One region of the Paenibacillus sp. sgz302114 genome, then DNA from elsewhere that is predicted to be linked to it. Evidence: predicted binding sites of a transcription regulator. Region 1 holds the regulator's gene; each other region holds the start of a gene.
The links. The regulator Rex, encoded in region 1, represses fermentation and respiration genes when NADH is low (regulators of the CRP and FNR family bind a similar motif). The targets are predictions, from matches to a motif close to TTGTGAAATATTTCACAA.
Positions count from the first base shown of each region.

Region 2: a site for Rex is predicted at 4,399-4,416, ahead of nadA (quinolinate synthase NadA). Genes of this name have one in related genera too.
Region 3: a site for Rex is predicted at 1,683-1,700, ahead of AC0LWF_RS13620 (DUF1641 domain-containing protein). Genes of this name have one in related genera too.

Region 1 covers NZ_JBVYOI010000003.1:131,973-142,725, reverse strand. The annotation lists gene dinG (ATP-dependent DNA helicase DinG) at 1-2,755, shown strand, start outside; gene AC0LWF_RS09740 (redox-sensing transcriptional repressor Rex) at 2,752-3,411, shown strand; gene AC0LWF_RS09735 (amidohydrolase family protein) at 3,392-4,693, shown strand; gene AC0LWF_RS09730 (cell wall elongation regulator TseB-like domain-containing protein) at 4,693-5,214, shown strand; gene AC0LWF_RS09725 (hypothetical protein) at 5,373-5,909, shown strand; gene AC0LWF_RS09720 (AAA family ATPase) at 5,902-7,398, shown strand; gene AC0LWF_RS09715 (ABC transporter permease) at 7,733-8,725, shown strand; gene AC0LWF_RS09710 (carbohydrate ABC transporter permease) at 8,741-9,607, shown strand; gene AC0LWF_RS09705 (extracellular solute-binding protein) at 9,646-10,753, shown strand, end outside.
Region 2 covers NZ_JBVYOI010000018.1:47,697-58,449, reverse strand. The annotation lists gene hslO (Hsp33 family molecular chaperone HslO) at 1-54, opposite strand, end outside; gene AC0LWF_RS25775 (type III pantothenate kinase) at 113-880, opposite strand; gene nadC (carboxylating nicotinate-nucleotide diphosphorylase) at 885-1,775, opposite strand; gene nadB (L-aspartate oxidase) at 1,768-3,384, opposite strand; gene nadA (quinolinate synthase NadA) at 3,434-4,372, opposite strand; gene ftsH (ATP-dependent zinc metalloprotease FtsH) at 4,739-6,766, opposite strand; gene hpt (hypoxanthine phosphoribosyltransferase) at 6,869-7,408, opposite strand; gene tilS (tRNA lysidine(34) synthetase TilS) at 7,483-8,934, opposite strand; gene AC0LWF_RS25740 (protein kinase domain-containing protein) at 8,948-9,892, opposite strand; gene AC0LWF_RS25735 (vWA domain-containing protein) at 9,876-10,601, opposite strand.
Region 3 covers NZ_JBVYOI010000004.1:318,534-329,286, reverse strand. The annotation lists gene AC0LWF_RS13625 (NAD(P)/FAD-dependent oxidoreductase) at 1-1,074, opposite strand, end outside; gene AC0LWF_RS13620 (DUF1641 domain-containing protein) at 1,113-1,541, opposite strand; gene AC0LWF_RS13615 (NADH:flavin oxidoreductase) at 2,021-3,154, opposite strand; gene AC0LWF_RS13610 (ArsR/SmtB family transcription factor) at 3,279-3,641, shown strand; gene AC0LWF_RS13605 (serine/threonine protein kinase) at 3,690-4,544, opposite strand; gene AC0LWF_RS13600 (hypothetical protein) at 4,656-4,838, shown strand; gene AC0LWF_RS13595 (squalene/phytoene synthase family protein) at 5,140-5,919, opposite strand; gene AC0LWF_RS13590 (TolB family protein) at 6,055-6,936, opposite strand; gene AC0LWF_RS13585 (helix-turn-helix transcriptional regulator) at 7,225-7,431, shown strand; gene AC0LWF_RS13580 (hypothetical protein) at 7,428-7,859, shown strand; gene AC0LWF_RS13575 (hypothetical protein) at 7,959-8,237, opposite strand; gene AC0LWF_RS13570 (Gfo/Idh/MocA family protein) at 8,364-9,380, opposite strand; gene AC0LWF_RS13565 (GNAT family N-acetyltransferase) at 9,515-10,045, opposite strand; gene AC0LWF_RS13560 (SDR family NAD(P)-dependent oxidoreductase) at 10,060-10,722, opposite strand.

The DNA.
Region 1 (10,753 bases):
TACACAGTTGACTGGCATCGATGAAACGATGGTGCAGGATGCTCCTGAGCTCGAAGAGGTGCTGCTCGAATTGATTCCGCTGCTCGATGATGCGGTTCTCGTCGCGCACAACGTCAGCTTCGATGCCGGTTTTCTGAATGCAGCGCTGGATCGCTCAGGGTATATGCCGTTTGACGGCAGACGGCTTGATACGATTGATCTGCTTCGCATTCTTTATCCGACCTTAACGACCTACCAGCTCGGTGCTGTAACCGAACTGTTCGGCATCGAACATGAGTCGCATCACCGCGCAGACAGCGATGCACTGGCTACGGCAGAACTGTTCGCCGAATGCTGTCGCAAGCTTGAAGGCATGCCGCTGCTTACGTTGCAGCGGCTTGCCGGCTTGCTTGGCGATGAAATCGACGATCTTGGCTGGTTTATCGGGCTCGTAGCGCAGCGCAAAGAGTTGGTAACGTCCATTGATCTGGATGCGTACCATTACTTCCGGCAATTTGCCATGAAAGCAGGCGACTGGACGGAAGAAGAGCATCCGCGAACGGATGAAGACAACCAATCGGTCGCAGATTGGACCTTCCCACAATTCCTTGCACATATTAAAGCGGAAATAGCCGCAATTATTCCGGGTTATGAAGAGCGTGAGCCGCAAAACATGATGTTTCAGGAAGTCATTGATGCGCTGGATGAAGAACGGCATCTCCTCATTGAAGCGGGAACGGGTACCGGTAAGTCTCTCGGCTATTTAATTCCAGCCCTGTACTATGGTGTCCAGCACAATAAGAAGATAGTCGTCAGCACTCATACGATTAACTTGCAGGAACAGCTTCGGGCTCGCGATCTTCCGCTCCTCGCTGCTGTAATGCCATATCCGTTCAAAGCCGCCGTCTTCAAAGGACGCGGCAATTACTTATGCCTGCGCAAGTTCGAAGGAAAAGTGAACATGCGTGACTTTACTTCCCCTGCAGAGGATCGAATTACTGCGTCCCAAATGGTCGTCTGGCTCAGTGAGTCACAGCATGGCGATCAAGAGGAACTGAACTTCGGCAATCGCGGCGCGGATTTCTGGAGTGCGGTCGCAAGCGATGCGGATTCCTGCCTGAATCGAAGCTGTCCGTGGTTCAAGCGTTGTTATTATCATCGCGCGAAGCAAGAAGCGAACATCGCCGATGTCGTTATTACGAACCATTCGATGCTGTTCACAGACATCCGCGCTGACCATCGATTGCTTCCAGGTTACGAGCATCTCATTCTAGATGAAGCTCATCACATGGAAGAGGTAGCAGGCAAACATCTAGGTACGCAAGTCTCATACTACTCGGTGCAGCATCCGGTGCTTCGACTTTGCAAGGATGCTCGGAACGGTCAGCTGATACATCTGAAAAGCAGGCTGGCAAGCGAGAACATCGAGAAAACGCAAAAGTGGCGCGAGGAGATCGATGAAGTCGTGCCGGTATTCGGCGATTTGCGGGATGAGTGGGACCGGCTGTTCGAGATGCTCTACTCCATGATGGGAACAGGCAGCGGTAACGGTTCGAAGAGCACAGCGCTTGATAGCGGCGGATCCGAATCCGGCCAATATGTGCTGCGCTTGCGAGGAGGGAAGCTTCCTGCAGCGTGGTCCGATGCTCAGCTCGTTGAAGAGGCGATTAACGGCTATTTGAGCCAAATTGTGCGGCCGCTCGATAAAGTATTCACAGCGATCAAGGATGAGATGGACGATCCCGGGATTACAGCACTCGTAACCGACCTTAGCGGTACGATCAAGGATTTGGCGAGAGCGAGAGATGATCTGCGTCAATTTATGAAAGCGGACAAATCCGATACGGTTTACTGGATGGAAGGCAATAGCAACTCCCGTGCCAAGTCGGTACAGCTATATTCCGTCCCGTCAGATGTGAGCAGCCAGCTTCGGACTTATTTCTTCGAAGTGAAGAAAAGCGTCATTCTGACGTCTGCCACACTATCGGTTCAGAAGTCATTCCAGTATGCGTGCGAGCAGCTTGGATTAACGGCAGACGAACGCGAAGGCAGACTAAAGACGGTACAGCTGCCATCGCCATTTAACTATAGGGAGCAAGCGCTTGTGATCATCCCGCGCAATTTCCCAGTTCTCAAGGGCGCGTCTGGCGATCCGCTTTTCAACGAAATGCTTGTGAAATCTTTAACAGAGACCGCGATCGAGACGAAAGGCCGGATGCTCGTCCTATTCACCTCCTACCGGATGCTGAAGCAGGTGTATGATCCGTTAAAGGAAGCACTTACCGCTCACAGCATACAGGTGCTCGGGCAGGGGATAGACAGCAGCAACCGCAGCAAGCTGACTCGAAGGTTTACGCAGCAGGATGCTTCCGTACTGCTTGGCACGAGCAGCTTCTGGGAAGGCGTCGATATTCCAGGTGATGCGCTCACGACGCTTGCGATCGTAAGGCTGCCATTCCAGCCGCCAAACCATCCCCTCGTGGAAGCAAAATCGGAGATGCTGCAGGAGCAGAACCAGAATCCGTTCATGAAGCTGTCCATTCCGCAAGCCGTTATCCGGTTCAAGCAAGGCTTCGGTCGACTTGTCCGGACAGGGAATGATCGTGGAATCGTACTTATTTACGATACTCGTATTATTGATACGTATTACGGCAAATATTTCTTGTACTCGCTGCCAGGACCGAAGATTGAGACGATGCATCAGGATCAAATCGTGCCGAGAATTCGAGAATGGCTCGCCAAAGGTGAAGAAGGGATCCAGGAGGTTACGCCATGAAGCCGATGAAAATATCCGAAGCGGTCGTTCGCAGGCTACCGGTTTACTTGCAAGTGCTGAACGACCTCACGATGCGCGATGTGCAGACGGTATCCTCACAGGAGCTTGGGAGCAAGCTTGATCTGAACCCTGCACAAATTCGCAAGGATCTAGCCTATTTCGGTGATTTCGGCCGCAAAGGGATCGGCTACGATGTGTCGTATCTCATTGACAAGATCCGTCAAATTCTGAAGCTCGACCAGCCATTGAACGTTGGTCTGGTCGGCGCCGGAAACCTTGGCAGAGCGCTGTGCAATTATAATACGTTTTTGAAGGATAATATGAAGATTACGGCTGTGTTCGACGTCCATCCTTCGATGGTTGGCGCGTCGATTAACGGGCTGACCGTGCTTCCGATGGAGAAGCTCAAGGAGACCATTGCGGAGCGGAATATCCGAATCGGCATCATTACTGTACCGGCGCCGGAAGCGCAGAATGTTGCGGATAAGTTCGTCGAAGCAGGCGTTGACGGGATATTGAATTTTGCGCCGACCATTCTCCGAGTGCAGGAGCGTGTACGCATACACTATGCGAACTTTACAACGGAGCTCATGAGCCTCGCTTATTATTTGGACGAAGAAGGGGACAAGGAAGAAGATGAAACGACTGTGGATTGAGAATGGCAGTTTCGTTACGATGGACGAGCAGCGTCCAGTGCTGAAAGGCCATATGGTCATCGAAGGCGATACGATTCTATATTTGAGCGAGCAAGCGCCGGATCCAGAACCGGAAGGCGCAGAACGGATAAATGGTAAAGGTCTTGTGTTCATGCCAGGCCTTATTAATACGCATGGTCATGCGGCGATGTCGCTGCTTCGCGGCTATTCGGATGATGAGAATCTGCAAGTATGGCTAGAGCAGAAGATGTGGCCGATGGAAGGCAAATATACCGATGAAGATTGCCGCTGGGGAACAGCGCTTGCCGTTACGGAGATGCTGAAGTCCGGTACGACGACATTCGTCGATATGTACGACCGGATGCACATCGTCGCTGAAGTCGTTGAGCAATCCGGTATGCGCGGACTGCTGACTCGCGGTGTCATTGGACTATGTCCGCCGGATGTGCAGGAAGCGAAGCTGAATGAAGCGAAGCAGTTCGTGCAGGACTGGAACGGACGAGCTAACGGGCGGATCCGCACGATGCTGTCTCCACACGCGCCGTACACATGTCCGCCGGATTACATCAAGCGTATCGTAGAAGCCGCACATGAGCTGGACGTGCCGCTTCATACGCATATGTCCGAATCTGCTGCTGAAGTGCAGCAGAACGTGAATGATTACGGATGCCGGCCAGTCGAGCATCTGGACAAGCTTGGCTTCTTCTCCCGTCAGTCCCTTGTCGCGCATGCGGTGCATCTGACGGATGAAGAGATCGCGCTGCTTGCTGAGCGCGGCGTAAGCGTATCGCATAATCCGGCAAGCAACCTCAAGCTGGCGAGCGGTATTGCTCGCGTGCCTGACATGCTGAAAGCCGGAGTTACCGTATCGCTTGGCACAGACAGCGCGGCAAGCAACAATAATCTCGATCTATTCGACGAGATTCGCCTGGCAGCGCTTATTCACAAAGGCATCTCCGGCGATCCGACAGCAGTTCCGGCTTGGGAAGCGCTCAAGCTTGGCACGGTTTACGGCGCTCGCGCGATTTGGCAGGAAGAGCGAATCGGCATGCTGAAGGAAGGCATGAAAGCCGACTTTATCGCGATTAATATCGAGCAGCCGCATTTCTATCCGCAGACGGAAATTGTTTCGCACCTTGTCTATTCCGGCTCGGGCCGTGACGTTGTGCATGTTTGGGTAGACGGCGTTCAGGTCGTGAAGAATGGAGATTGCGTATTGTTAGACGAAGCACAAATCCGTGCTGAAGCGCAAGCCTGCTTCGAAAGGCTGTTATCAAGCTAATGCGTGCCAATCGATCAAGACGACCGTCAGTCATGACGCCGTGGCGCTGGGTTCTACTCGTGTCGCTCTCGATTCTTGTTATTTTAACAGCGCTTAACGTCTATTACCGCTCCGTTCAGTCTCCGGTATGGGAAGAAGAGCGAAGTGCGGAAGAACAAGCGATGCAGGTCGGAAGTCTGAGCAGTGTCGACAGCTCTTATCACTACGTGTGGGATGAGCCGGTGTGGGTGGTCAAAGGCAAAGACCACAACAACGACATTACATACGTCTGGCTGAAGAAAGAGGAATCGATTACACTTCGCGCAGATCAAGGCAAGACGAAAGCGGAGATCCAGGATAGCTTCATGCAAAGCAAACCCGATGCATTAATTGAACATATTAAGCTCGGTTTGTTCGGCGGAGAACCTGTATGGGAAGTTTTCTATGAGCGCAATCAAGCGGGCGAAGAAACACATTTCTATGAGTTCTACCGGTTCAGAGACGGTTCCTTCATCGTATCGTACAAGCTGCCGACACGTTAATTGCCATCACTGTAAGCAAACAGCAGTGTCAGCAAGTTAAGCCATAGTTCCCTATTATTACACGCCCCCTGGTTAAACAGGTTGTGATATACTTTCGTATAGCAGTTGACGATAGACGAAAGTATTGCAATCAGTAGAAGCAAAGGGGGCTTTTTGCTATGAAAATCCGTTTGATGCCTGCAGTCCTGACCGCTGTTATTTCGGCTGGTGTGTTAGTTGGCGGCTGGTTTACTTATCATAGCGTGGCAGCTGTAAAGCCGCTAGAACGAATAGTTGCAGGGACGCCCGGCGTTATTGAATCGACACCTGTTATTAACCGGAACACCGTTACGATAGATATGAAGCTAGACCGGGATGCTAACATCCGCGATGTATACGATCATATTGCAACTGAAGGCGAGAACATCATTGGCGATCGTGAATTGAAGCTGAATATCGGAGATTCGAAGCCATCTAAGCAGCTTGAAGATGTATGGGCGACGATGCTGTTCGATGTCGCGCAAGCGATGGACCACCGCGAGTATGGTTCGATTCCGCAAGCAATTGAGGAAGCCCACACGAAGTTCCCGGCCGTTACGGCGACTTCGGAGATGGATGATTCCAACGTATACATTACGCTGAAAGACGATACATCCGTGAAGTATGTTGTTCTACCCCGCACACCGAACAAGATGGGAGCGTGGCCTAATGTTTAAACAGTATGGCAAGGAAATCGTGATCGGCTTCGTGCCGGTCTTTCTCTTATTTTTGCAATTTATTATGGGCGTGAATACGATTCCGATTGTGCTTCTAGGCGCGATTGTAGGCGGTTTGCTCTATATGGCAAGATCACGCGGTCACTTGGCAACGGTAGGCGGCGAGCGCAGAACGAAGACGCGGCCAACGAAGCCGATGTCGTTCGATCAGATCGGCGGGCAAGAACGGGCGAAGCAGGAGCTTGTCGAAGCGCTTGATTTTCTCGTGAAGGTTGATCAGATCTCGAAGTTCGGTATTCGTCCGCTCAAAGGCATTCTGCTGACTGGCCCTCCGGGAACAGGCAAGACGCTGCTTGCGAAGGCGGCGGCACAATATACGGATTCGATCTACCTTGGCGCATCCGGTTCTGAATTTGTGGAGATGTATGTCGGTGTCGGCGCTAGCCGTATCCGTGATCTGTTCAAGGAAGCAAGGCAGAAAGCGGCGAAGCAGAACAAGAGCAGTGCGGTTATCTTCATCGACGAAATTGATGTTATTGGCGGTAAGCGTGACGGCGGCCAACAGCGCGAGTATGACCAGACGCTGAACCAGCTGCTAACTGAGCTTGACGGCATTCATACGTCGGATACGCCGCGTATTCTGCTCATTGGTGCAACGAACCGCAAGGAAATGCTCGATAGCGCGCTGCTTCGTCCTGGCCGATTCGACCGTCATATTTCGGTAGACTTGCCGGATAAGAAAGGCCGCTCTCATATCTTGAACATCCATGCGAAGAATAAACCGCTTGATCTTACGGAAGTGAACCTGGAAAAGATTGCAGAAGAGTCGTTCGGCTTCTCAGGCGCGCAGCTAGAGAGCGTCATGAACGAAGCGGCGATCTATGCGATGCGTGAAGACAGCGAGGCGATCAGCCAGCGTCACCTGTCGATGGCGATCGATAAAGTGATGATGGGTGAGCGCACAGACCGTGAAGCGACCAAGGAAGAGCGTGAGCGTGTCGCGCTGCATGAGCTTGGCCATGCGATTGCGGCGGAGGTTGTCCGTCCGGGCAGCGTATCACAGGTTGCATTATTACCTCGCGGACAGGCACTCGGTTATGTGCGTCATAATCCGCAGCAAGATAAGTATCTGTATACGAAAGAGTTTCTAGAGGGTCAAATCATAGTTGCGCTTGGCGGCGCAGCGGCGGAAGAAATGTTCTATGGCGATCGCAGCACGGGCTCGCGCAGCGACTTCGACCAAGCGATGAACATTGTGCGCTCGATGGTCGAGTGTGGACTCACCGAGCTTGGCATTATTGAATCGTCGATGATGACGCCGGACAAATGGGCATCCATCACGCGCACCATTCTGGATGAGCTAATGGTCCGCACAAAAGAGCTGCTTGAGAGCAATCGCGAAGTGTTCACAGCATCGCTCGATGTGCTTACCATCGAGGAAACGCTAAGCGGCGATCGCTTCCGTGAATTGCTTGCTGAAGCGGCGTAACTAGTCACAGCACTGAGGTTTTGTAATATTTTTCAAAAATAACCGTTGACGCCCAACTACACGCATGATAATATGAGTCACATAATAACTCAGTAAACTCATCGGAATTATAATATTATCTACCGGACCACCGGAGACCAGTGCCTTTAGAGGTGCTGCGTCTCCTTTTTTTATGAAGAATCGCCTGGTTGACCAGAGATTCTTGAACCTTACCTAGGCTCCGGAGACACCTATTATTTTCGAGATGAATAAAGCGTCGACTGGTTAACCAGAGACACAACATGAACGAACATGTTGTGTCTTTTTATTATTTCATGGGAAGGGAGCATCTAAGATGGAATTCGTTGACACCGAGCCTGCGCTCAAAGAAGCTGCACTCAAAGAGGCTGCAGCTCGACCGCCGGTTCGCGTTCGTAAGAGAGCAAGTCGTCTTCTCAGATATATCTGGTTCAACCGTTACTTGTATCTCATGCTGGTACCGGCGCTGCTATACTACCTGATTTTCCATTACATCCCGATGTATGGCGCGGTCGTTGCGTTCAAGGAATTCAGCATTACTAAAGGAATTCTGGGCAGCGATTGGGCAGGCTTGAAGCATTTCGAGTATTTATTCTCGCAGGATAAATTTTGGCAGGTCATCAAAAACACCGTCGTCATCTCGCTGTACCGGCTTGCTTTTGGATTTCCCGCTCCGATTATCGCTGCCTTGCTGTTGAACGAGGTCAGGGTAAGGATATTCAAGCAGACGATACAGACTGTGATCTACCTGCCTCATTTTATTTCGTGGGTCATTTTGGGAGGCATTCTTATCAACTTGCTCTCCACGGACAGCGGTGTGGTGAACAACATCATTAAGCTGTTCGGAGGCTCGCCGATTGGATTTCTGAGCGAAGAATCCTATTTCCGCAGCACGCTTGTCTTCTCGATGATCTGGAAGGAGTTCGGCTGGAACACAATTATCTACATAGCGGCATTGGCCGGAATCAGTCCTCATCTGTACGAAGCGGCAGTTATCGACGGGGCAAATCGCTTTCAACGACTTCTGTATCTCACGATTCCGCTGATCAGAAGCACCATCGTGCTCATTCTCATTCTTCGGCTGGGCGGCATTATGGAAGCGGGCTTCGAGCAAATTTTCGTGCTATATCATCCGGGTGTATATCGCGTTTCGGATATTATCGACACCTATGTGTACCGGATTGGCTTGACGGATGGGAGGTTCAGTCTTGCGGCGGCGGTTGGATTGTTTAAATCGTTGATCAATTTCACGCTGCTCGTTCTGGCCAATTGGCTTTCCCGGAGGATGGGAGAACAAGGTGTTTACTGATACGGGAGGGAGATTATGCATTTCACAAGCAGAGTAGGAAAGCTATTCGATTCATTCAATATGGGCTTCCTGGCGATTGTAGCGATCGTTACGATATATCCGTTCTGGGATACGTTCGTTGTATCCATCATTCCGCTGGATGAGTACCTCGGATCAAGTATTCATCTGTTTCCTAAACACATCACCTTCGAAGCATATACCTACTTGTTCTCGATGAGCGAGCTCTGGACGTCTTACGGAGTGACGCTATTCGTCACGATTGTGGGTACGGCGCTGAATATGATCCTTACGGTAATGGCTGCCTATGCGCTTTCCAGACCCGGGTTGAAAGGAAGCCGCGTCATTATGTTTCTCTTCGTGTTTACGATGATGTTCAGCGGCGGCATCATTCCGACTTATCTATTGGTCAAAAACCTCGGCATGATGAACTCGGTATGGGCGCTCATCATCCCGAGCGCGCTCAACACCTATAACTTGATCATTATGAAGAACTTCTTCACTGCGCTGCCGGACGGCTTGGTCGAAGCGGCACGAATCGATGGCTGCAATGACCTGGGGATCTTGTACAAGATTGTGATCCCGTTATCGATGCCGGCCATTTCCACCATCACACTCTTTTATGCCGTTACCCGGTGGAACGAGTTCTTCAATGCGATCTTCTTCATCAGCGACAAGGAGCTTTGGCCGTTGCAGCTGTTCTTGCGAAGTATGCTGTTCGAGAACGAATCCTCGTACTCGGGAGGCGGCGACAGCGTGTTTCTCCTCGGACCTTCGATCAAGATGGCGACGGTCATGGCAGCTTCCATTCCGGTCATGCTCATTTATCCGTTTTTCCAGAAATATTTCACCAATGGCGTTTTGATTGGCGCGGTTAAGGAGTAATTCCTTCACTATAAAAAAATCAAGCAGGAGGCAAAGAAATGAAGCATAGGAGAGAGAAAACAATTCGTAAATGGGTGGTCTTGGCAGCAGCAGCAGCGCTAATCCTAACAGCAGGATGCTCGAATAAGCCGGAAGCCAATAATGCAAAGGAAGCCAGCACTAACGATGTTGCTACAAATTCTACGACTAATTCTGCTGCTAAAACGGATTCCGCTTCCGAAGAGCCGTATGAGCTCGTTTATCTGACAACGGGCGACCAAGGGGCGAAGCCGCTGGTGCCGAACGATCGCATTATTGCCGAGATTAACAAGCGGCTGAACATCAAGCTGACAGTTAAGATCGCACCTGAGTTCTCGTACGACAAGATTAACGTAGCGATTGCGAGCGGAGATCTTCCTGACGTTGTGACGACGCAGTATCCTTCTTCTTCTGTCTCCCAGTGGATCAAGGAAGGCATTCTGCTTCCGCTGAATGATTACTTTGACAAACTCCCTACGATTAAAGCCAAGCTCGATAATGGCCTGCAGTGGACAGCGGTAGACGGAAAATATTACGGATACCCCTTCGTGAGCGGAATGGAGAAATCGAATTACACCGTTCAATTCCGTCAGGACTGGCTGGATAAGCTGGGCCTGCAGCATCCGAAAACATTGGATGAATTTGAAGATACGCTGAAAGCCATCGTGGAGAAGGACCCTGACGGCAACGGCAAGGCGGACACCTTCGGCTATATCACGAACAAGCCGGTTCCCGGCGACGCTCTAACTGCATTCGATTTCGTCCTTTATGCGTACGGTCTTCCAGATGCGGACTATGTGCTGAACGATAAAGGAGAGGTCATCCCTCGCTTCGAGCACCCAGCCTTCAAAGCTGGCATTGAGGAGCTCCGCAAATGGTACAAAGAGAAGCTGATCGATCCCGAATTTATTTTGTATGACAGACCGGCGAAGGAACAGAAGTTTTTCCAAAGCAAAGCAGGCGTCATGGATGGTCCATTATTCCGCCATGTGAGCCGTATTGAAGGAAGCTTGAAGCAGGTCAATCCGGATGGCGTGCTCGGATATGCGCCACCGCCAACTGGACCGGATGGCAAGCAAGGTATGGCTACTCGTCCGAAGACGGCTTTGTTCACGGCTGTTACCAATA
Region 2 (10,753 bases), on a different contig from region 1:
CAGCTGCCCGTTCCAGGCAGTGCCGCGCACTAAATAATCATGTGTTCCTGACATATGAAGCTCCTCCTAAAACGTAAAGCCGGCCGCTTAAAGGCCAGCTCGTCGTCCATTCCTATTCTTGATTGCGCTCGTAAATAATACGCAACCCTTCCAGCGTCAGCAGCGGATCGACTTCCTCGATCGTTTCCGATTCAGCTGCGATCAGGTCAGCTAAGCCGCCTGTTGCGATGACGCGCGGCTTTACACCAAATTCCTTGCGAATACGCCCAACAATACCATCCACTTGACCAGCATAGCCAAAAATAATGCCTGCCTGCATGGATGTAACCGGATTGCGTCCGATGACGCTCTTCGGCTTCACAAGCTCAATTCGCGGCAGCTTCGCCGCACGCTGATAGAGCGCTTCGGTGGAAATGCCGATACCCGGCACAATAGCTCCGCCGAGATAGTCCCCGCTCACGTCGATATAATCGAACGTCGTCGCAGTGCCGAAATCGACGATAATGAGCGGCGCGCCATATTTCTCAATGCCCGCGATGGAGTTGACGATACGGTCCGCCCCCACCTCGCGGGGATTCTCATAACGAATGTTGAGGCCGGTCTTAATGCCGGGCCCTACGATGAGCGGAGATTTGCGCAGATACTTCTGACACAGCTGTTCCAGCGTCCGCATAAGCGGCGGCACGACCGAGGAGATGATGACACCGTCGATCTGATCCAGCTTCACGCCAGCGATCTGGAACAGGTTGTGAATCATAATGCCGTATTCATCTACGGTAGCCGAACGATTCGTGCTCAGTCGCCAGTGATAGACCAGCTTCTTCGCTTCATAGATCCCAAGCACAATGTTCGTATTCCCAACGTCGACAACAACGATCATTGCCTTACGCGCCTCCTTTCTTGCCGTTCAAGTCCAGACTAATGTCCAGCGACTGGAACGAGTAAGTAAGGCCGCCTACCGAGATGACATCAACGCCGCATTCCGCAATGGAACGAATGGTCGTCAAATTAACGCCGCCGGAAGCTTCAACGATAACATGCGGCGAGCGAGCTTTAATCTGCTTCACCGCTTCGCGCATCAAGTCATTCGGCATATTGTCGAGCATAATGATGTCGCTCCCGCACGCGAGCGCTTCTTTCACTTGCTCGAGCGATTCCGTCTCCACCTCGATCTTCATCGTATGCGGAATCGCATGGCGCGCTGCCTGCACGGCGCCGGTAATACCGCCCGAGCCCTTAATATGGTTGTCCTTAATCATAACGGCGTCATACAAGCCGAAACGATGGTTATGTCCGCCGCCTACACGAACGGCGTACTTCTCCAGCAGCCTGTGGCCTGGCGTTGTCTTGCGCGTATCAACAAGGCGCGTAGGCAGCCCTTCAATCGCGCTCACGAAAGCACGGGTCTTCGTGGCAATGCCGGATAGGCGCTGCAGCAGATTGAGCGCGAGCCGCTCGCCTGTCAATATGCTATGCGTGCTGCCTTCAACCTCAGCCAGCACGGTTCCTTTCTCCACGGCATCTCCGTCAGCAGCAAGCGGACGGAACGTGAGCGACGGATCGACGACGTCGAACACGAGAGCTGCAATCGGCATACCCGCGAGCACGCCCGCCTCTTTCACATGAATAACCGCCCTCGAGCGGCTGCCCGCAGGAATGGTCGCCCAGCTTGTGATGTCGCCTGTTCCGATATCCTCTGCGAGCCACGCCTTAATCTGTGCCCGCAACGTATCCGCGCTTCCGCCGCCTACTGCTGCAAGTGTAGCCTCATACATGATCAATTCGCTCCTCTGTTAAACCGTACTCCCGGTGGAGTACCGTATGCTTGCGCCAATGCAGGTCATCCCGCTCTGGAAAATCTTCACGACTATGCGCGCCGCGGCTCTCTTCGCGCGAAAGCGCCGATTGCGCCGTCAGCAGCGCACAGGTCAGCAAGTTGGCGAATTCATATTCTTCGCGCTTCGTAATGACCGAGCTGAAGATGGAACGAAGTCTCTTCAGCTCGTCCAATCCTTTGTTCAGCCCATTGGCATTGCGGCGAAGCCCTACGTAGCGCACCATCAGCTTCTGCAGCTTAAGACGCTTCTCCACAACCGCTTGAATCGGCGCCTCGCTCCGGCCCTGCGACTCCATGTGCACATGCTCGTGGCCTTCCAGCGGCGCGAGCGCATTGATTCGCTCGACGATGCGGCGGCCGAATACAATCGCTTCCGACAGCGAGTTGCTCGCGAGCCGGTTAGCACCGTGGACGCCCGTGGACGAGCACTCGCCGCAAGCGAACAGACGGGCGAGATTCGTCTCGCCGTTCAGATCGGTTTTAACCCCGCCCATCATATAATGCGCCGCAGGCGCGACTGGAATCCAATCCGTGGTCAAATCAAGACCGTAATTGAGGCAGAACTCATAAATATTCGGGAAGCGATGCCTCACCATCTCTGCAGGTTCATGCGTGACATCGAGATAGACGAAGGTCGACTTCGTCGCTTCGATCTCGCTAAGTATCGCGCGCGCGACCACGTCACGCGGCGCAAGCTCAAGCTGCTCATGGTATTTCTCCATGAACCGCTCGCCTCTTATATTGCGCAGTATGGCACCTTCTCCGCGAACTGCCTCCGAAATGAGGAAGCGCGGCGCCCCTGGATAGCAGAGTGAAGTCGGATGAAACTGAATAAACTCGACATCTTGTATGTAAGCGCCCGCCCGGTAAGCCATGGCAATGCCGTCAGCGGTAGCAATCTCCGGATTTGTCGTATAACGGTATAGCTGCCCCGCACCACCGGAGCAAAGAATAGTCGCTTTGCCACGCACGAACAATCGTTGTCCGTCCGGCTTCTGAACAAGCGCTCCACAACAAACACCGTTATCTGTAATCAAATCAATGACAAAGTGGTCATCCCAAACGCTAATTCTAGGATTAGCCATCGCCTTCTCTGACAGAGCACGGACAATCTCGAAGCCCGTCGCATCACCGTTGGCATGTAAGATACGGCGCTGGCTGTGCGCCCCTTCCTTCGTCAGTGCGAACTCGCCATTCTCCTGGTCGAATTGCGTGCCCATGCGAATGAGATCCTGTACGCCCTGCGGTCCTTCGTGCACGAGCGCATCCACCGCTTCATTGGAACAAAGGCCCGCACCTGCAATCAGCGTATCTTGACGGTGATAAGCAGGCGAGTCATCCTCTGAGAACACTGCGGCAATGCCGCCTTGCGCGTACCGTGTGTTGCTGTCCATGAGGGACTTCTTCGTAATCATTAGGACGTCATTCGTTTCGCTTGCTTTGATTGCGGTAAAAAGACCGGCAATGCCGGCCCCGATCACAATGACGTCTTTATGAATGACTGGCAGCCCTTCCAACTGGGTATCAACTAAATAACGTGGAATCATAATGGCAGCTATCCTCTCTGCGGTTTGTGCGGAAAGAGAGTAGCGCATGCTACTTCACTTGTAACATGCGCTCCAGGGATAAACGGGCTTTGCTTGCGACTTCTTCCGGAACGTAAATTTGCGGCTGCATCGTTTCCAGACATTTAACAAGCTTCTTCAAGTTGTTTACTTTCATGTTCGGGCAAACCAAATATTTCGTTGCAAAATGGAATGTCTTGTTCGGGCTGTCGAGACGCAGCTGATAACCAGTTCCGTCTTCCGTACCGACGATGAATTCCTGGCAATCGGATTCTTTGCAATATTTAATAATAGCGGTTGTACTGCCAACGAAATCGCCAAGCTCCACAACTTCAGGACGGCATTCCGGGTGAACGACGAACTGGGCGTTCGGGTACTTCGCTTTCATTTCTTCAACATCTTTAACGGTCAACATGTCATGCGTGTTGCAGTAGCCTTCCCAGAGAATCATCTTCTTGTCGGTCTTCTGCTGCACATAGTGACCAAGATTCTTATCCGGTACCCAGATGATCTCATCGGCATCGACCGAGTTTACGACACGCACCGCATTCGCCGAAGTACAGCAAATATCCGTCTCTGCTTTAACATCCGCCGACGAGTTGATGTACGTGACTACCTTCGCGTTCGGGTGCTGCGCCTTCAGCTTGCGCAAGCCGTCAACATTGACCATGTCCGCCATCGGACAGCCGGCACGCTCATCGGGAATGATAACCGTCTTGTTCGGTGCCAAAATCTTCGCGCTCTCGCCCATAAAATGAACGCCACAGAACACGATGACATCTGCATCTGTCTCGGCTGCTTTCTGTGCAAGCAGGAACGAGTCGCCGCGGAAATCCGCCACCTCTTGAATTTCATCTCGCTGATAATAATGTGCAAGTATAATTGCGTTACGCTCTTTCTTCAGTTGCATCAAACGTTCCCGCAGTTCGCGGTTTTGCTCTGCTTTCCGCTCGAGAGCCAATGCTTCCATGGTAAATTCCCCTCTTTTCACTAACTTTGTGAACAGATGCACAAACTTGGTTGTTCGTTCACCTAATTTATTGAGAATAACAGTAAATCTGCACGGCTTTCTTCTGTAGTTTGCCCATGCATTCTGCCCCTTGATTCGCGCTTACTTTATTAGTAATTAACATTTAATTTACACAAGGTATGGTATGCTGTCAACCAACTGCAAATGGCACCCACCGCCCTCTAAAGGCAAGAGACTCCGTTTCAAGGAGAAATAGCAGCACAGCAGGATAATACCTATTCTTTTCGTAAAATATCACAGCTACTTTAAAAAAAGAAAAGCTGCCCGCGCAGTTGCCTGCTTGCGGACAGCTTTTGCCTGTTATTCTTACGATTGTGGCGGTGTTCCCGAGCCGTCATCGTCCTTGTTTCCATTATCCGAATCAAGCGCCGGCGGTGTAATCTCGCCAGCTTCCTTCGAGCCAATGCGTACCTTCACGCCGCCGATTGTATCGATAATCGGTTCAGCTTTCGGCTCCATCACAGCAGATGAAGTGCTCTCACCCTCGCCGCCTTCCACAGAACCGCCCTCAATGAGACGTTTGATCTGCTCAAGCTCGAGTGTTTCTTCAGTGAGAAGCGTCTGTGCAATAAGATGCATTTCTTTGCTCTTCTCCGTAAGAACCTTCTTCGCACGTGCATAACAGGATTGGATGATGTTCTGCATCTCTTGATCAATCTCGTATGCGATCGAATCGGAATAATTCTGCTCATGTCCGATATCGCGGCCGAGGAACACTTGACCTTGCGAGCTGCTGCCGAACTGCATCGGTCCAAGCTTCTCGCTCATTCCGTATTCCATAATCATGGCACGGACGATGCTCGTCGCTTGTTTGAAGTCGCTGTATGCACCAGTACCGATCTCACCGATGTAGATTTCCTCGGCTACACGACCGGCAAGGAGACCCGTTACTTTATCGAGCAATTCCTGCTTCGTCGTCAGCATGCGGTCGCCATCTTTAGGAAGCATGATGACATATCCGCCTGCGCGTCCGCGCGGGATAATCGTTACTTTGTGTACTTGGTCGGCATGCTCCAGGAAGTAGCCCGCAATCGTGTGACCTGCTTCGTGGTAAGCAACAATCCGTTTCTCGCGGTCGCTGATAACGCGGCTGCGCTTCTCTGTACCAACGATAACGCGGTCAATCGCTTCGTCAACCTCGACCATTGCAATATCTCTCTTATTGCGGCGAGCGGCAAGAAGTGCTGCTTCGTTCAGCAGGTTCTCGAGATCCGCGCCTGTAAAGCCTGTTGTACGCTTTGCAATGACATCAAGCTTCACGTCTTTAGCAAACGGCTTGTTGCGTGCATGTACTTTCAGTACCGCTTCGCGGCCTTTCACGTCTGGGCGGTCAACCGTAATTTGACGGTCGAAACGGCCTGGACGGAGCAAGGCAGGGTCAAGAATGTCAGGGCGGTTCGTAGCAGCAACGATGATGATCCCTTCGTTCGCACCGAAGCCGTCCATTTCAACGAGGAGTTGGTTGAGCGTTTGTTCGCGCTCATCATGCCCGCCGCCTAGACCTGCGCCACGCTGACGGCCAACTGCGTCGATCTCGTCGATAAAGATAATACAAGGTGCGTTCTTCTTCGCATTCTCAAACAAGTCACGAACACGGGAAGCACCGACACCGACGAACATCTCAACGAAGTCCGAACCGGAAATGCTGAAGAACGGAACGCCTGCTTCGCCTGCAACAGCACGCGCAAGCAATGTTTTACCGGTACCCGGAGGACCTACGAGCAGTACCCCTTTCGGAATACGCGCACCGACAGCCGCAAACTTGCGTGGATCCTTCAAGAACTCAACAACCTCAACGAGCTCTTGCTTCTCTTCGTCAGCACCCGCAACATCCTCGAATGTTACGCGCTTCTTCTCTTCATTATAAAGACGGGCACGGCTCTTGCCGAAGTTCATCACTTTGCCGCCGCCGCCCTGCGCCTGATTAATCAGGAAGAAGAACAGAATGAAGATAATGACAAACGGGATAATGGATGTCAAGAAGGTGAGCCAGATGCTTTGGCCTTCCATAGGCTTAACTTCCATCTTAAAGCCATTCGTCGACTGTGCGTCAGTTATTTCTTTGACGACATATTCCTCAACGCTGGTATGTGTGTAGAATTGGGCTGAATCCGCCTTTTCCGGTTTGGTCTTGTATTCACCGGTAATTAGATAGGAGTAATTGTCAAATTGCAGCTCCAGCTGGTTGATGTTGTTGCTCGCCAGCTCTTTTCTAAATTGATCGTAAGTGATTTCTGTGGTGGAGTCATTTTGGCTGCTAATAAATTGGAAGATCCCGACGGTCACCAAAAAAATAATCAAATAAAAGCCAGTATTACGGATGATCCGATTCATCCCCTACCTCCTCTCAAGACGCGAAAAAATAAGATGACCTTGCACGAGAGGCTCCCACGGTAGGTGGGAGCCCGTCATACATGGCGAGCCTGCAACTTCCGGTTACTTCTCGTAAACCTCGGGCTTCAGGATGCCGATAATCGGCAAGTTGCGGTATCGCTCCGCATAATCCAGCCCATAGCCGACGACGAATGCGTCTGGCAGTACAAACCCTTTATAGTCCGCATCCAATTCCACTTTGCGGCCGGACGGCTTATCAAACAGCGTCACAAGCGTGATGGACTTGGAATTGCGGCGCTCCAGCACATCAATGAGATAGCTGAGTGTAAGACCACTGTCGATAATATCTTCGACAATAATTACATCTCGGCCCTGCACGGATGTGTCGAGGTCCTTTATGATTTTGACTACACCGCTTGTTTTCGTCGATGCGCCATAGCTCGACACCGCCATAAAGTCGATTTCCAGCGGGATCGTAACGGTCTTAACCAAATCAGCCATAAAAATAAAAGCGCCTTTAAGCACGCAGATTACGAGCGGATTGCGACCTTCAAACTCACGGCTGAGCGTGTCACCAAGCTCTTGAACCTTCTGCTGAATTTGGTTTGCGTCGTAAAGCACTTCTTGAATGTCGTTCAGCAACTAAGGGACCTCCTAAATGTATCTTGCCTATACTTATGAATGGATTGCAGCATCTTATTCAAGGCGCCTGAAGCTTACGGCAATTCCGACATCGTCCTGAGCGTCATGCGAATGACGCGGCTTGTCGATTCTTGCACCTGCGCATGTCTTGATCTTCGAATGCCCGGTATCCAAAGTACGAAGCCGTTGGCGTCGACAACGAGCGGCAACACGTCACGGCGTGACGGAGCGATGCGTTCATCGACGAACATATCTTGTACCTTTTTGGTACCATTTAAACCAAGCACTTGCATTCGGTCACCCGGGATGCGATTTCGTACAGTGAGCGGGTAATGAAGGGCTTCGGCGTCGAATAACGCTTCTAGCCGGCTGGCTGGCATTGATGCCTCTGGCGCAGCGATCTCTTCAAGGGCAAGCTCACACTCTGACTCAGGCAGAGGAAGTACAGCTGTGCCTTCCGGGACAACATATGCGTATCCGCCTTGTCCGGATGACATCCCTGACTGATCTTGGCGGATAAAGATGAGATTGTCATACTCACGCAGAAACTTTGCACCGCTGCCAACATCGAAGCTCCACGTCGATGCTGCGCCATCTGTGGCCGCAAGCCTGATCGTTTCTACGCTATCGAATGAAGTGGTTTCCGTTTCCAAGCCAATATAACTCAATATTAGTTTAATCAATCTCCTTTGTAAAGCGACATGCAAGCCAAGCAGCGCTTTGCGGTTTAATTGGCATCCATCGCGCAGCTTCGTCGTATAGCGCTCAAATACCGCCCTTGTTTCTTGCTCCAGCCAGTCATCCTCGACCGCTGCAAGCTCCGACAGCCGAACGAGCGACTGGGAGATCTGGGGGTTAAACGACGCTAAATACGGCAGTACCTCTAACCGGACGACGTTACGAGTATAGTACTTCTGTCCGTTGCTGCTATCGTGGCTGTAAGGCACCGCCCACTGTTCACAGTAGCGCAGGATGTCTGCCTTGTATGTACGCAAAAGAGGACGAATAAGTTCCACGTTTTTTTCGGATCGTTTCATCGCCATGCCAGCAAGGCCTCCTGGGCCTGTTCCGCGCATCATGCGCATGAGCACCGTCTCCGCCTGGTCATCGGCGTGATGGGCAAGCGCAATGCGCGCTGCCCCGTAATCGGCGGCCACTTGATGCAAGAACGCATAGCGCTTCTCCCGCGCCGCCGACTGTGCGTTCATTCGTGTTTCTTCTATATAAGCAGGCAAATCGAACAACACCGTTTCACAAGCAATGCCAAGCGCTGCCGCGTACTGCCGGACAGACTCAGCCTCCTTCGCCGACTCCTCCCCGCGGAAGCCATGGTCGACATGTGCGGCCACTAAAGTGAGGCGCTCTGGTACTTCGAGCTTGTAAAGCATATGGAGCAGCGCCATTGAATCTGGCCCGCCGGATACAGCGACAACGACCGTGTCCCCCGGATGCCATAGCTGCTCCTGCCGGGCTAATGCAAGCAGACCGCTCGACCAATCATCCACACCTAACACGCCTAAACTCATCCCCTCTTCTCTCTTACGGCCCTGTTCGCAGCAGGAAGTAAATAGTCGTCGCGAGTACCGCCGCTGACAAGGCGAACAAGCCCTTCAGCCAGCTCGGCGCGGGCGCCGATGCCTTGGTCGGCGCACCCGCCTTGTGCATCCACAGCTGCCAAGCGGCAGCGGCTTCGCGGGCGCTCGCGAACTCGCCGTAGAGCGCCTTGCGCAGCCATCCGCTCAGCGGCTTCAGAGCGGCGCTCGTAGCAGCGAGCTTCGCCAGCTCATCCGGCGTCCGTGTCTGAGGCAGCAGCCCGGACGACAGCTGCGCTAAGCGTCGTCCCTCCTGCAGCTGCAGGCAGAGGACGGCAAAGGAGAACAGATCGTAGCGCGCATCGGCGATGCGCGATCCGGCATTCCAATAGCCGCGGTCGTAGATCTCCGTAAACTGCCGCACTCCTTTGCCGAAAGCCGTCGCGCCGCCATAATCGACAAGCTCCGGACGGCCGTAATCCGCGACAAGTACATTCTCGATCTTCAGATCGCAGAACGACCAGCCCCCTTCATGCAGCTCCGCAAGCTTACCGAGCAAGTTATAGAGCACAACGGGAAACCACTCCTTACCCTGCGCCTGCAGGTAGTCCGAAAGTGTCTTCCCTTTAATATAACGCATCACATAGAAAGGATATTCCTTTCCGTCTGCAGCGCGATAATCATCCACATCGACAAGGAATAGGCCTTGTCCTACGCCTGCGCCACGTTTCTGCTTCTGCTTATAGATCGATTGCAGCGCATTAACCTCAGACTGCAAATCAACCGCATCGGACCCGAGCTTCAGCGCATAGTAATACTTCGCTCGCTCAACCAAGAACACTTTACCATTGGCGCCTTCGCCAAGCGGTCTCTCGACGCGGTAGCTGCTTTGCTTCCACTTACCGCTAATGATCGAACCGCGAGGCAGGCTCCATTCAAACGACGTAGTCACTCATCATCCCGTCCGTTCCATCATTCTTCCTATTACCATAATCGGCTTTTTGGTAAAAATCAATGACATGCAGCAGCGCCGGACCGGTTGGCGTCGTTCCGCGCATCTGTAAACGCGGGAAGATCGAGTGAATGCCATTCATATTGCTCGTCCAATCAAGGTCCTGCTTGCAGTCCTCACCATAAGCCGAGCCTGGAAAATGAAATACAGCCATCTCGCTCTTGCCTTGCCGTGATTGCAGACTGAGCGCAAGATCGCGAATTGCTTCCTCTACGGCTTGCAGCTTCGGCTTCATGCTGGCGCTCGCATCGATGAGCAGCGCAACGCGCAGACTGCTCGTCTCGGTCAAGTCGTCGATGACGCGCACCACTTCGCCACGTTTCTCCGGCGGCAGCTCCTCGATCGACGAGTGCCCAAGCACCTGCTTCAGCTCACGCGATACCGCATTTTGAATCGTCTGCACGACCGTCTTGCGCGTCATCATCTGCACCGTCTGCGACAATTGGCGTGTATGCGATAATCGGCTTAGGCCTCCGCCAGCACGGGCAATCTCCTCAATCTCCGATGAGCCGAACTCACCAAGATCTCCATGATCAATTACCCCGACGACGTTAACCGTAATCTGGGCAGCATACGCCTGCGCCGCTGCCACGACTGGACTTACTCCGACGTTGGAGCAGCCGTCCGTTATCAATAGAATTTGCTTCATCGTTCATTCCTCCAAAACCCTGGAATCTACTGCTAGTACTAGCTCTATCAGCATTGCCACTTTTGAGAGGCGATAACCCTTAAATAAACGCAAAAAAGCCTGCCGCTAGCAGGCAGGCTTCTTCCTATTGGCTCTATTATTGGTCGTTCACC
Region 3 (10,753 bases), on a different contig from region 1:
GCCGATGACGCCGATGCCGTCTTTACGGCCAAGGCTTGCTAGCGTTCCGGAGAATACCGGGTTGAACGTACCCATTGCAGCGCCTTTGTAGGATGCTGCGATGTTCGCGCCTACAAGCTCGCCCATTTGCCATGCCAGTTGGGCAGTCGGCGGGTATGGACGGCCTTCCGCAGTGAATACAACTGCGCAGTCGCCAGCCAAGGAAACTTCAGGATGCGATGTGGATTGAAGGAACTCGTTGACCGTTGCACGGCCGCGGTTCACTTCGATGCCACAGTTGCCAACGAGCGGGCTGCCTTGAACGCCGCCTGTCCATACAAGAGTGTTTGTCTCGATCGTTCTGCCGTCTTTGAGCGTAACGATGTTGCCACTCACTTCTGTAATCGCAAGACCTGTCAGGAATTCTACGCCGCGTGCTTCCAGGCTAGTAACCGCGCGCTGGATCAGCTCAGGGGAGAAGATAGGCAGGATCGAAGGCATTGCTTCAACCAGCGAGATCGAAATATCCGAGAAGTTGACGCCGAATTCGCGACAGATGCCCGGAAGCTCATCTGCAAGCTCGCCGACGAGTTCTACGCCGGACAAGCCGCCGCCACCGATAACGAATGTAGCGTCTGCTTTGTTTTTGCTTGTAGCATAAGCTTTGACACGGTCTTTCACGTGATTAAATACGCGGTTAGCGTCAACGACGGATTTCAGCGTCAGGCTGTTTTCTTGCAATCCAGGAATGCCGAAGTAGTTTGTTTCGCTACCCAGCGCAAGCACCAGATTATCGTAACCGTACGAGGAGCCGTCGTTCAAAGCGACTTTCTTGCCTTCAACGTCGATCGTTTGCACTTCGCCGACGACGATGTTGATGGATTTGCCTTTTAGCAGTTTCGCGAGCGGCAATGCAACAGCTTTCTCAGCAACGTTGCCTGCTGCAAGACGGTGAAGCTCCGTAATGATTTGGTGGGAGCCGACGCGGTTAATGATCGTGATGCCCGCTTCTTCAGTCGTCAGATGCTGGCGTGCTGACAGCGCGCTCAGCAAACCGCCGTAGCCGCCGCCTAGAATCAAAATTTCTTTTTTCATGGGATCTCATCCTCCGTGCTTCGCTTAGTATGATGATACTATTTCTTTCTTTCGCCCAAAATATCAAGGTACGCTTGGCTGAAACGAAGCATCTTTTGCAGCTCCGGATCTTTCAGAAGCTTGATCATGCCAAACAAACCGATTACGTTCTCGCTGCTTTCCGCGCGGTCGCTTGCTTCAATCGCAGCGGAAGCGTAGCCTTTCACTTTCTCTGTCAGCGGTTTGACGACTTCTTGAATGCCACCCACTGTGTCTTGGATCAGGACGCGGTCGGAAGCAACCTTTTGTGCAAGTTCGTACGTTTTCGTCATCAAGCTCATCATTTCGGACAGCTTCGGCAGTTGGTCCACCAATTGCGTCAGCGCTTCTTGTACTTCAGGCTTCAGCAGTTGATCAAGCACATCCGATTTCGCTAGTGCCGATACGGCTTCCTGCTGCTCCAAATCCTTTACCATTGTTTCACTCATTGTATTGCCTCCTTCAGATGTAGTCACTCAGCTGCGATCATCATACAAGATGAACCCCCTGCCTGCCGATGATGGCAAAGCAGACTTAATCCCATTAAACGTGCAACGCGGTAAAGCATTCCAACGCAAAAAAATGAGGGAGTGTGAAATAAATCACAAGACATTTTGAAGATGAAAGCAACCTTTTTTCTTTCTCTACTGTACTGCTTTTTGCTCGTCTAGACTATAGATTAATTATAAAATTTTTTTTATTGTACCAATAAAAATAATTAATCACGCGAGAAAATATTGCCAGCGTAGAAAACTCAGAGACTAGAGGCACTGTACAAAATGAAAACGCCATCAATTAGGTCTTGTTTTTCCGCATCTATTCCTCCCGATTTAGCACGAATTTTCATTTGAGTTAGCTTGCTACAAAAGCAAAAAAAGAGATGACTGAAGTGTCATCTCTTTTTACTCTGAGTTTTCAAGGAGTCAAATTAGTACAAACGCTTCAATGCGTCAGCGGAAAATGGAAGGAGTTCATCGAATCGTTCGCCCCGAACCTTCTCAGCCCAAGCAGGATCCACCAACAGGGCACGTCCTATAGCGACGAGATCGAACTCGTTCTGCTCTAATCGCTTAAGCAGCTCGTTGATGTCGGACGTTCCTGCGCTCTTTCCTCTGAAGGAGCCCATGAATTCATCATCGAGACCGACGGACCCTACAGTGATCGTAGGCTTGCCCGTTAACTCTTTCACCCATCCTGCGAAATTCAAGCTAGATCCTTCGAACTCGGGTTCCCAGAACCTGCGAGTCGAGCAGTGGAATATATCCACGCCTGCTTCTACGAGAGGAGCGAGCAATTGACCGAGCAGTTCAGGCGTAGCAGCAAGTTTGGCCGTATATTCGGACGATTTCCATTGCGACAATCGAATGATGATCGGGAAGTCATGGCCTACTGAGCGGCGGCAAGCTTCGATGACCTCGACGGCAAATCGAGTTCGCGCCTTTAAATCGCCACCGTATTTATCCGTGCGTTGATTCGTTTTCTCCCAGAGGAATTGGTCAATCAGGTAACCGTGGGCACCGTGAAGCTCGATACCGTCGAAGCCAATCCGTTTGGCATCGGCTGCCGCTTGTGCGAAAGCTTGTACGACTTGATCGATTTCCGCTTGCGTCATCGGTTCATTCACTTGTTCACCCATTAGATTGAGTCCTGAAGGTCCTATCGACGGCGCTTCAGGATGAGGGAGCGAACCGTTCGGACGGGTCATTCCGACATGCCAGAGCTGCGGCACGATACGCCCTCCCGCTTCGTGCACCGCGTCAGCGACACGTTTCCAACCTGCAAGCGCGTCTTCTCCATGAAAGTTAGGGATATTGGGATTGTCGGTTGCTGCTGGATGATTGATCAGCGTGCCTTCCGTAATGATCAAGCCAACGCCATTCTCCGCACGTCTACGGTAATAATCCACTACGTCCTGTCCAGGTACACCACCAGGTGAGAATGCTCGCGTCATCGGAGCCATTACGATCCGGTTAGCTAAGCTGAGATTACCTACTGAGAAAGGCTTGAACAATGCTTCAACAGAATGCGAGTTCGTTGCTTGCTTGGTATTTTGATTTGTCATGGTTGTTCCTCCACTCCAATTGTTTTTTCTATTTTGACTTCATTTGTAACATACATTTCCACGCATAATTGCATATAATTCGATTGTTATCGAACAATAGAAATATAGCATGGGGTATGGTAAAATGCAATCACTACATCTCAACAAGGAGGAAACCATCCTGAAGATACTATTTCACCCGGACAAAGCTGATATTCATCTCTCGTCCATCCTCTACGCGCTTAGTGATCCCATCCGATTATCGATTGTTGCAGAAATCAGCAAAATGGGGGAAAGTACTTGCGGCGGCATCGATGCCAACGTCGTGAAATCAACGTTGTCCCACCATGTTCGCACACTGCGCGAAGCAGGGGTCGTTCAAGTTCGCGTTCAGGGAACCCAGCGTTTCTTGACCATTCGATCGGCTGATCTAGAAGAAAGATTCCCCGGCTTGCTCTCTTCCATTCTAAACGCCTACAAAGGCTCAAACGTGCATATACCAACGTGACCGCAGTGGACAAACTGTCCAAATTCTTATATAAATTCAGGAAAAAGGTTAAACGATAGTCCCAATCGATGTCAACACATCTCCCAGCACTTGCTCACATTCAGCAGCCGTACGCAGCTTGCCTGCAAGCAGACCTTGCACGAAAGCTACTACCTTCGGGTTAAGCTCCAACTCCTCCTCCCAAGATAGCTCCTTTTGCCCTTCATTACGCGTATAGCCAGCGTATATCAAGAACAGGAAGAGGTGGCCGAGGCCATACAAATCACTGGCCGGATTAGGGCCCCGCATCCGATTCTTCACAGGCCCCCAGCTGTCCGTGAATCCCTTTCGTTCTCTACCGCCGTCCTGCTCATCGTATATATCGCTTAATGACTCTTCATTGATGCGACAGGCTAAGCCAAAGTCAATCAAATAAATACGCTCCTTATAGGCCAGCACATTGGGGATACGAACGTCCCGATGAATAAATCCGGCTTCGTGCATGTATCGTATCGGACGCAATAATTGCAGGATTAGAATCAGAGCTTCCCGCTCGCTATATATCCGTCCCTGCTCCATGATCGCATAAGCGAGGCTACCAACCTCCACAAGCTCCATGATGAGCACTTCTTCTTTCCGCTTCACGACATAATTCAGCCATTTAGGAATTTGCGGATGATCGAGCTGCCGGAGAATCTCGCTCTCCTGTTTTAGCATCATCCGAGCGAATTTCTGTTTGCTTGGTTTTGCGCGCTTCATTAGGACGGCTGCTCCAGTCGTCAGATCGGTACAGCGATACGCTTGGCCATAGCTGCCCATGCCAAGGAATTGCTCAATCCGGTACCTGCCCGACCAGACCGAGCCTTGGCGCAGTGGAAAATCCAGCCAGTCGCGTCTCCATTGCCGCCACCACGCATTTAGCATCCGATTCCCTCCCATCAAATGGGTACACAAAATGAAACATGATACTTGTAAATACGTATTAGTGGGTAAGTAAGTCTCAAGCGCTTTCACCAAAAAAAAGGAGGAACCCTTATGATAAGACACCTTCTTAGGAGGCTATTAAGCTCTCTGAGTGGCAAAAAGCATTATGGCCAGCACGGTCAGTACGGTCACCAGTCCAGTGGCAGCGGCAACAAGAAAGGAAATTACTACTCTTCACAGCATTCGAAATACGGGCATGGACACTACAAGAAGAAGTATGACAGCAGCAGTTGATTATAAAACAATAAACCCGACCTTTTCAGGTCGGGTTTATTTGCACCAAGTTAGCTCATTATGCGATTAACGTCTAAAGCTCGGCTTCTCCTGAAGCAGTCTATGCCGTCCACGACATCGTTATGCTTCTCTCTGTATGACCGGAACACCAGACATCCGCTGGGAAGTTTGGCATCACTGGCGGTTCCGGATCAGGTGTCGTCGTGCGCTGCTTGCGTCAAATTAACATCGATCGCCTGGAGACACCATACAGGTGTCCTTAATCGACTTAATAATCCGACCGGGTTGTTCGTTCAATCAATTAATTAATGTGATTTACAATTTTCAAAACGGTATCTCTCGTTAACTTGCCTCCGCCTACGGAGATGAGATTCACTGTAGCATGGGCTAAAGCTAATGGGATTTTGCAAAATTTCAATGCCGGTCCTTTTTTCAAATCTTCAATGTAGGAATCGGCGATTTCCAAATTACGGCGTGTGTACTTCAACATGTCCTTGAGATCCCAGCCATCCGGGAAGAAATCCACACCGCGCTTAAGATCCTCGTCTCGGTTGCGGATGATATTAACGGCCTGTAGTCCTCTTCCGAAGGAAACGGACTTGACTTGATCGGATATCGTTCCGTCATTCCACATCCAAAGCTCGGACAGCATTTCGCCAACCATACCGGCTACACTGTACGTATAGTGGTCCAAGTCTTCTTCCGTATGAATACTCCATCCGTTCTGAACCCAATCGGTCATTTGCAGCGCCATTTTACTTATGTAGCGAAAAACAATCGGAGCTGCGGTAGGAGGACACAGAATCGCCCATTCATCAAGCTGCATTGAAACTGCTGGCAATACCTCACGATAAGGCGCCAACAACTTTTGAGTGGCTTCGATGACTTGCGGGGAGTTGAATGCCTCGTGGATCCCGCTTAACAGACTCACCTTCAATTGTACGGGAATCTCTTCATGATCTTCGATTTCATCAAGCGCGCGCATACATAAATAAGCAGATGCGACTGCATCTTTCAACGCTCCATCCAATTTACTGATCGGTATATAAAAAGTACGGCTCGTTTTCTTCAACATATCCATTGCATGTTTATTAATGGGAATTCCCTCCAAGATAGTCCATTGATTTTGACTGAGTTATCGCTTTATTATACATGATAACACGAATTAGGGATGTTAATAAGTAGCTCACCCATTGTTACATCTTTTCGAACAATATCACTCATTCATCCTATAGCTAACGAATGCCAATCGCTTGCTATCGGGAGACCAGGAATTGACGTTAATGGTTCCCTGTCCTCCGAAAAGCTTAACAAGCGTACGGAATTCACCGCCTGAGCTAGGCATGATGCGGATTTCTACTTCCTTGTTGGGGGGATGATCACCGGGTTCGACATCACCTTTGCGATATGTAATATAGGCGACCTTCTCTCCATCTGGAGAGATATGTGGAAACCAGCTGTTGCTCTCATCATATGTCATCTGTATCTGTTCGCTGCCATTGGCATTCATGCGCCATACCTGCATAAGACCTGTGCGTACGGAATTGAACCAAATGTGCTTGCCGTCCGGTGAATATTCAGGCCCATCATTAAGTCCAGCAGTATGCGTTAATTGCGTTTCGATGCCTCCGTTTACGGGAATGGCGTAAATATCGTATTCACCGTCCCGTTCGGCGCAATAAGTAAGCGTGGTTCCGTCCGGTGACCAGCCATGCAAATAGCTAGGAGCCATCGGCGTGACAAGCACCGGATTGCCGCCCTGCAAGGGGAAAATATAAATACGGGATTGACCATCCTCGTGGGTATGATGGCTGACTGCTACATGCGAGTTATCTGGTGAAAGTACATGGTCGTTATTACAATGAATGGCGAAACCCGATTCGATGATCGTGCTTTCACCCGTACCGATGTTGAATGTATAAAGCCGTCCCAAGCTATTATAGATGAGATGCTTACCGTCGCGAGTCCAATTAGGTGCCTCTATTAGATAATCGAACTCGGCCAAGATGTAACGTTCGCCGCTTTCCACATCAATAGTTTCCAGGATACTCGTTACATTTCTTCCTACTTCTTTACGGGGTTCTTCTAACCGCTTCATCCTACATTCACCTCGGTCATATATTCTTCCATCATAATTGCCAATTAATTTAATTCATCAAACGGATCACCTTAAATTATATCTGAAATGGTTGAAGTAATCTGCCCGTTGAAAAATATTAAGAAGCGCCGGCGTCTTCCTGGTACCATTCTGCCTGAACGCGATACATCGCTGCGTAATCCCCATTGGCTGCCATTCGTTCAAAATGTAAAGTAAGCTTGACATTACTTCCGTTGCACGATATTCTCAGCTTATGGAAAGTTAGCTTTCCATAAGGAGAGTGAGCACATGAACAACCATTTAGAAGAAATCCGTAAGCAACGCGGAATTAAGCAAGAAGAATTAGCATTAGCTCTTGAAGTGTCCAGGCAAACGATCAGTTCGCTGGAAAAAGGACGTTATAATCCATCGATCCTTCTAGCCTTCAAGATTGCTCGCTATTTCGGTATGAGTATCGAAGAAATCTTTATTTATGAGGAGGATGAGACTGCATGAATAAAATGATTTCATCGATTATTCTTACCATTGTAGGTGTAGCACTATTTGCAGTTGGTTTGTACTTCATTAAAACAATTGAAGATCCACAAGGTATATGGCGAGTATTACCTTCTATTAGCTTTGGGCTCGGCTGTGCTATTTTCGGTCACGGTATGGGAGAATCATTCCTCCAATTCGCTATGAAGAGCAATTCTGCCGCAGCAAAGCAGTTGGAGATTGACATGAAAGATGAGCGTAATTTGACAATCGCTAATCGGGCTAAAGCGAAAGCATATGACATGATCGTTTTTATGTTTGGAGCTTTAATATTGGCATTTTCCATTATGGGAATAGATAAAACAACGTTATTTGTATTGGTTTTTGCCTATCTATTTATCCTTGTATATGGCACTTATTACCGCGTCAAGTACTTTAAAGAGATGTAATAAAACAAAAAGGCGAACTCAAACGCTATGTTTGAATACGCCTTTTTATTTTATGTAAGTACTGCTTTCCCTTGAGTTAAATGGCTAAGAGCAGCTGCGTTAATCCTTTATAATTTTGTGTACGGGAATGATTTGAACGGTTGGAAAATGAGTCAGGCTCATCGTAGCGAAGATGGGCCCTAAAGTGTTTTCAAAGAAAGCTTGCTGAGCTTCAGCGGATTCCCAAACTTCAACCACTTGCCATCCTCCATCGTTTGGTCCGGCAAAATGAACGGAACAACCGTTCGGAATCCCGTTTTGTAGTGCAAGCTGTTGTAAAACGTATTCATATTGTTCTTGGGTAAATCCGGGGCTATCAACGATGACTGCAATTGCCATGTATAATTCCACCTTTGCGCCATTTTAGGACAGGAGTCCTACTTCAAACATATCGCTTTGGTTTTAAATTATACCAACAATTAAACAAGCCATCGAGAACGGCTATCACACCACATCAGCCGCTGTTTATAGCTGAACCGGTCGCATCCCCTGCTCCATTGAATCTGTAATTGCTTGCGTAAACCTCATATACCCTACACCTTCCTCGAACGAAGGAGCGCCTTTCGTTCCTTCTGCCACGGACCGTAGAAATTGTTGCTCTACTTCCCATTTTCCAACTAAATCTTCTGGGATGTCGATTCTACGTTCCCCCTCAACCGTCTGCACAAACACGAAGGGCTCGCCTGGGATGCATCGGAGCGTCCCCTTGCTTCCGTGAATCGTCAAGCTGGATGCGTCGCTCGTGACCGCTCCGGTGAACAAGGCTGTGAGAGTTGCTCCGATCTTGAACTGCCCAATGACGGTAACCGAATCCGGCAAATCAACCATGGACTTGCCATCACGGTCTGCGGGCCGCTCTCTTACCCAGGTTTTGCCGAGCGCGCTTATGTGGCTAAGCGGACCGAACCACCGGTTCAGCACCTCTCCCATAATGCCAACGTCCAGCAGATTGATCCCCTGTAGATCTTGCCGCTGGCGCCAATGCAGAGGCTTCTCCGAATCATTGAGCGAGCTCGTCGCATGATGGAGCACGATATGGCGAATTTCACCGAGACGTCCATCCTCCAAATATTTCATCACGAAAGGTTCGACTGCCATATAGGTAGGAGGAGGACAAAGCATTGTCGTAAGCGTAGTATTCCGGTCCGCTTCAAGCATCTTCTCCGCCTCGGCTAAATTCATGGCCATGCGCGCCTGGCAGAATACATGCTTGCCTTTGGATAGCGCGTAGCAACTGATTTCCTTGTGCATATAAGGCGGTGTGCAATTGAAGATGATATGCACTTCCGGGTCGTCCACGACTTCCTTCCAATGCTCATATACTTTGGCGAAACCGAACGCGTCCGCCACCTTCCTGCTGCTCTCCAGACTGCGATTGGCTACAGCGACGAACTCGACACCTTCGATCTTCTGCAAATTAGGCAAATGCCGGGAAATTGCAATCCCTCCGGCACCGATCATTCCAATTGGAAAATGGTTCACGCTCGTCCCTCATTTCTCGAAATAAAGTTGAATGCCATATTATTTTCTCATAAACGAAAAAAATCCGATATGCAACAGACGAAAATAAAAGCCGCGAAAATCACGGCTTTTGTAGATATCATGTCCTTGTCCTCTTAGGTCTGTGCGATCATTGTTTCGCCAAACGAATGTTCCGATCGGGTTAGCTGCTTCTTCAACAGAACCATCTTGCCGTCATCCGCGGTCTCGATCTCGTAAATGCGTTCGTAGCCTCTTCGCTCGTACATCTGCACGAGCCACGGATGACGTTCGGCCGTACCTAGTGTAACCGCCTCCGCTTGCCACTTGCCGCGGGCTATGTCTTCTTCTACCCATGTGAGAAGACGGTTGCCGACTCCTTGACCTTTGAAAGCTGGCTCAACTGCAAATTTCATAATAAATGGATAATCAGCGAATGCCTTTAACTGCTCCACTGGCTCGGAGATGGTGACTGTCGCAATGATTGTACCGTCACGTTCAAGCACGTAACATTCATGGCTCGAGATTGTGTCCCGTACCAGCTCAATGTCCGCGTAAGCCGCAGGGAAATTGATGCCCAACTCCCGAATCGTCTCATACGCCCTCAGAATGACGCCAAGCAATTCCTCGGCATCATCTTGCGTTGCCAATCGATATATATCACTCATTTTCGTCACCTCGTTTAGGATTGAGACTCCACATATTCGAATTCGATCAGGTTGCGATCCGTGAACAGCTCCCAATACTTAGCGGCGATACGGTCCGGGTCGTAATACGTTCCAGGTGACACGAAGCCGCTGATCGTGACGGTTCCGACGTAGACGTTGCTTGGTTTGAGTTCTTGCGCCAGCGCGTACGTTAACGAGCGAACACCGGCTTTGCCTATGGAGAGCGATGTATAGTCGGGGTTTGGGTGCAAAGCCAACCCTCCACCTGTAATGAGAACAGCCCCTTCCTTGCGCTCGATGAAGCGTGGCACGACTTCTTTGATACTCGTAAGCGCGCCGACGACATTCACCTTGAAGTCTTCGATCAACTGCTGTTCGGTAAGCTCCGTCGCTATAGATTTCGTGATGGCTGCAGCGTTGTACAGCAATACGTCCGGCTCGCCTAGTTGGTCTCGAATGGCTCGGAACGCTATAGAGAGCGAATCTGGTCTCGATGCATCGGCCGTCACGATGAACGTCTCGATTTCTTGCTTGCGCAGCTCGGCTGCTAGAGCGTCCAAAGAAGCTGCGTTTCTCGCGACGAGCGCGATACGGTACCCGTTAGTTCCGAATTTGCGCGCGACTGCCGTGCTGACGCCGGGACCTGCTCCAACAATGGCTATGATAGGTTTACTCATAAATAATCTCTCCTTCTCCGATAGAGGCGGT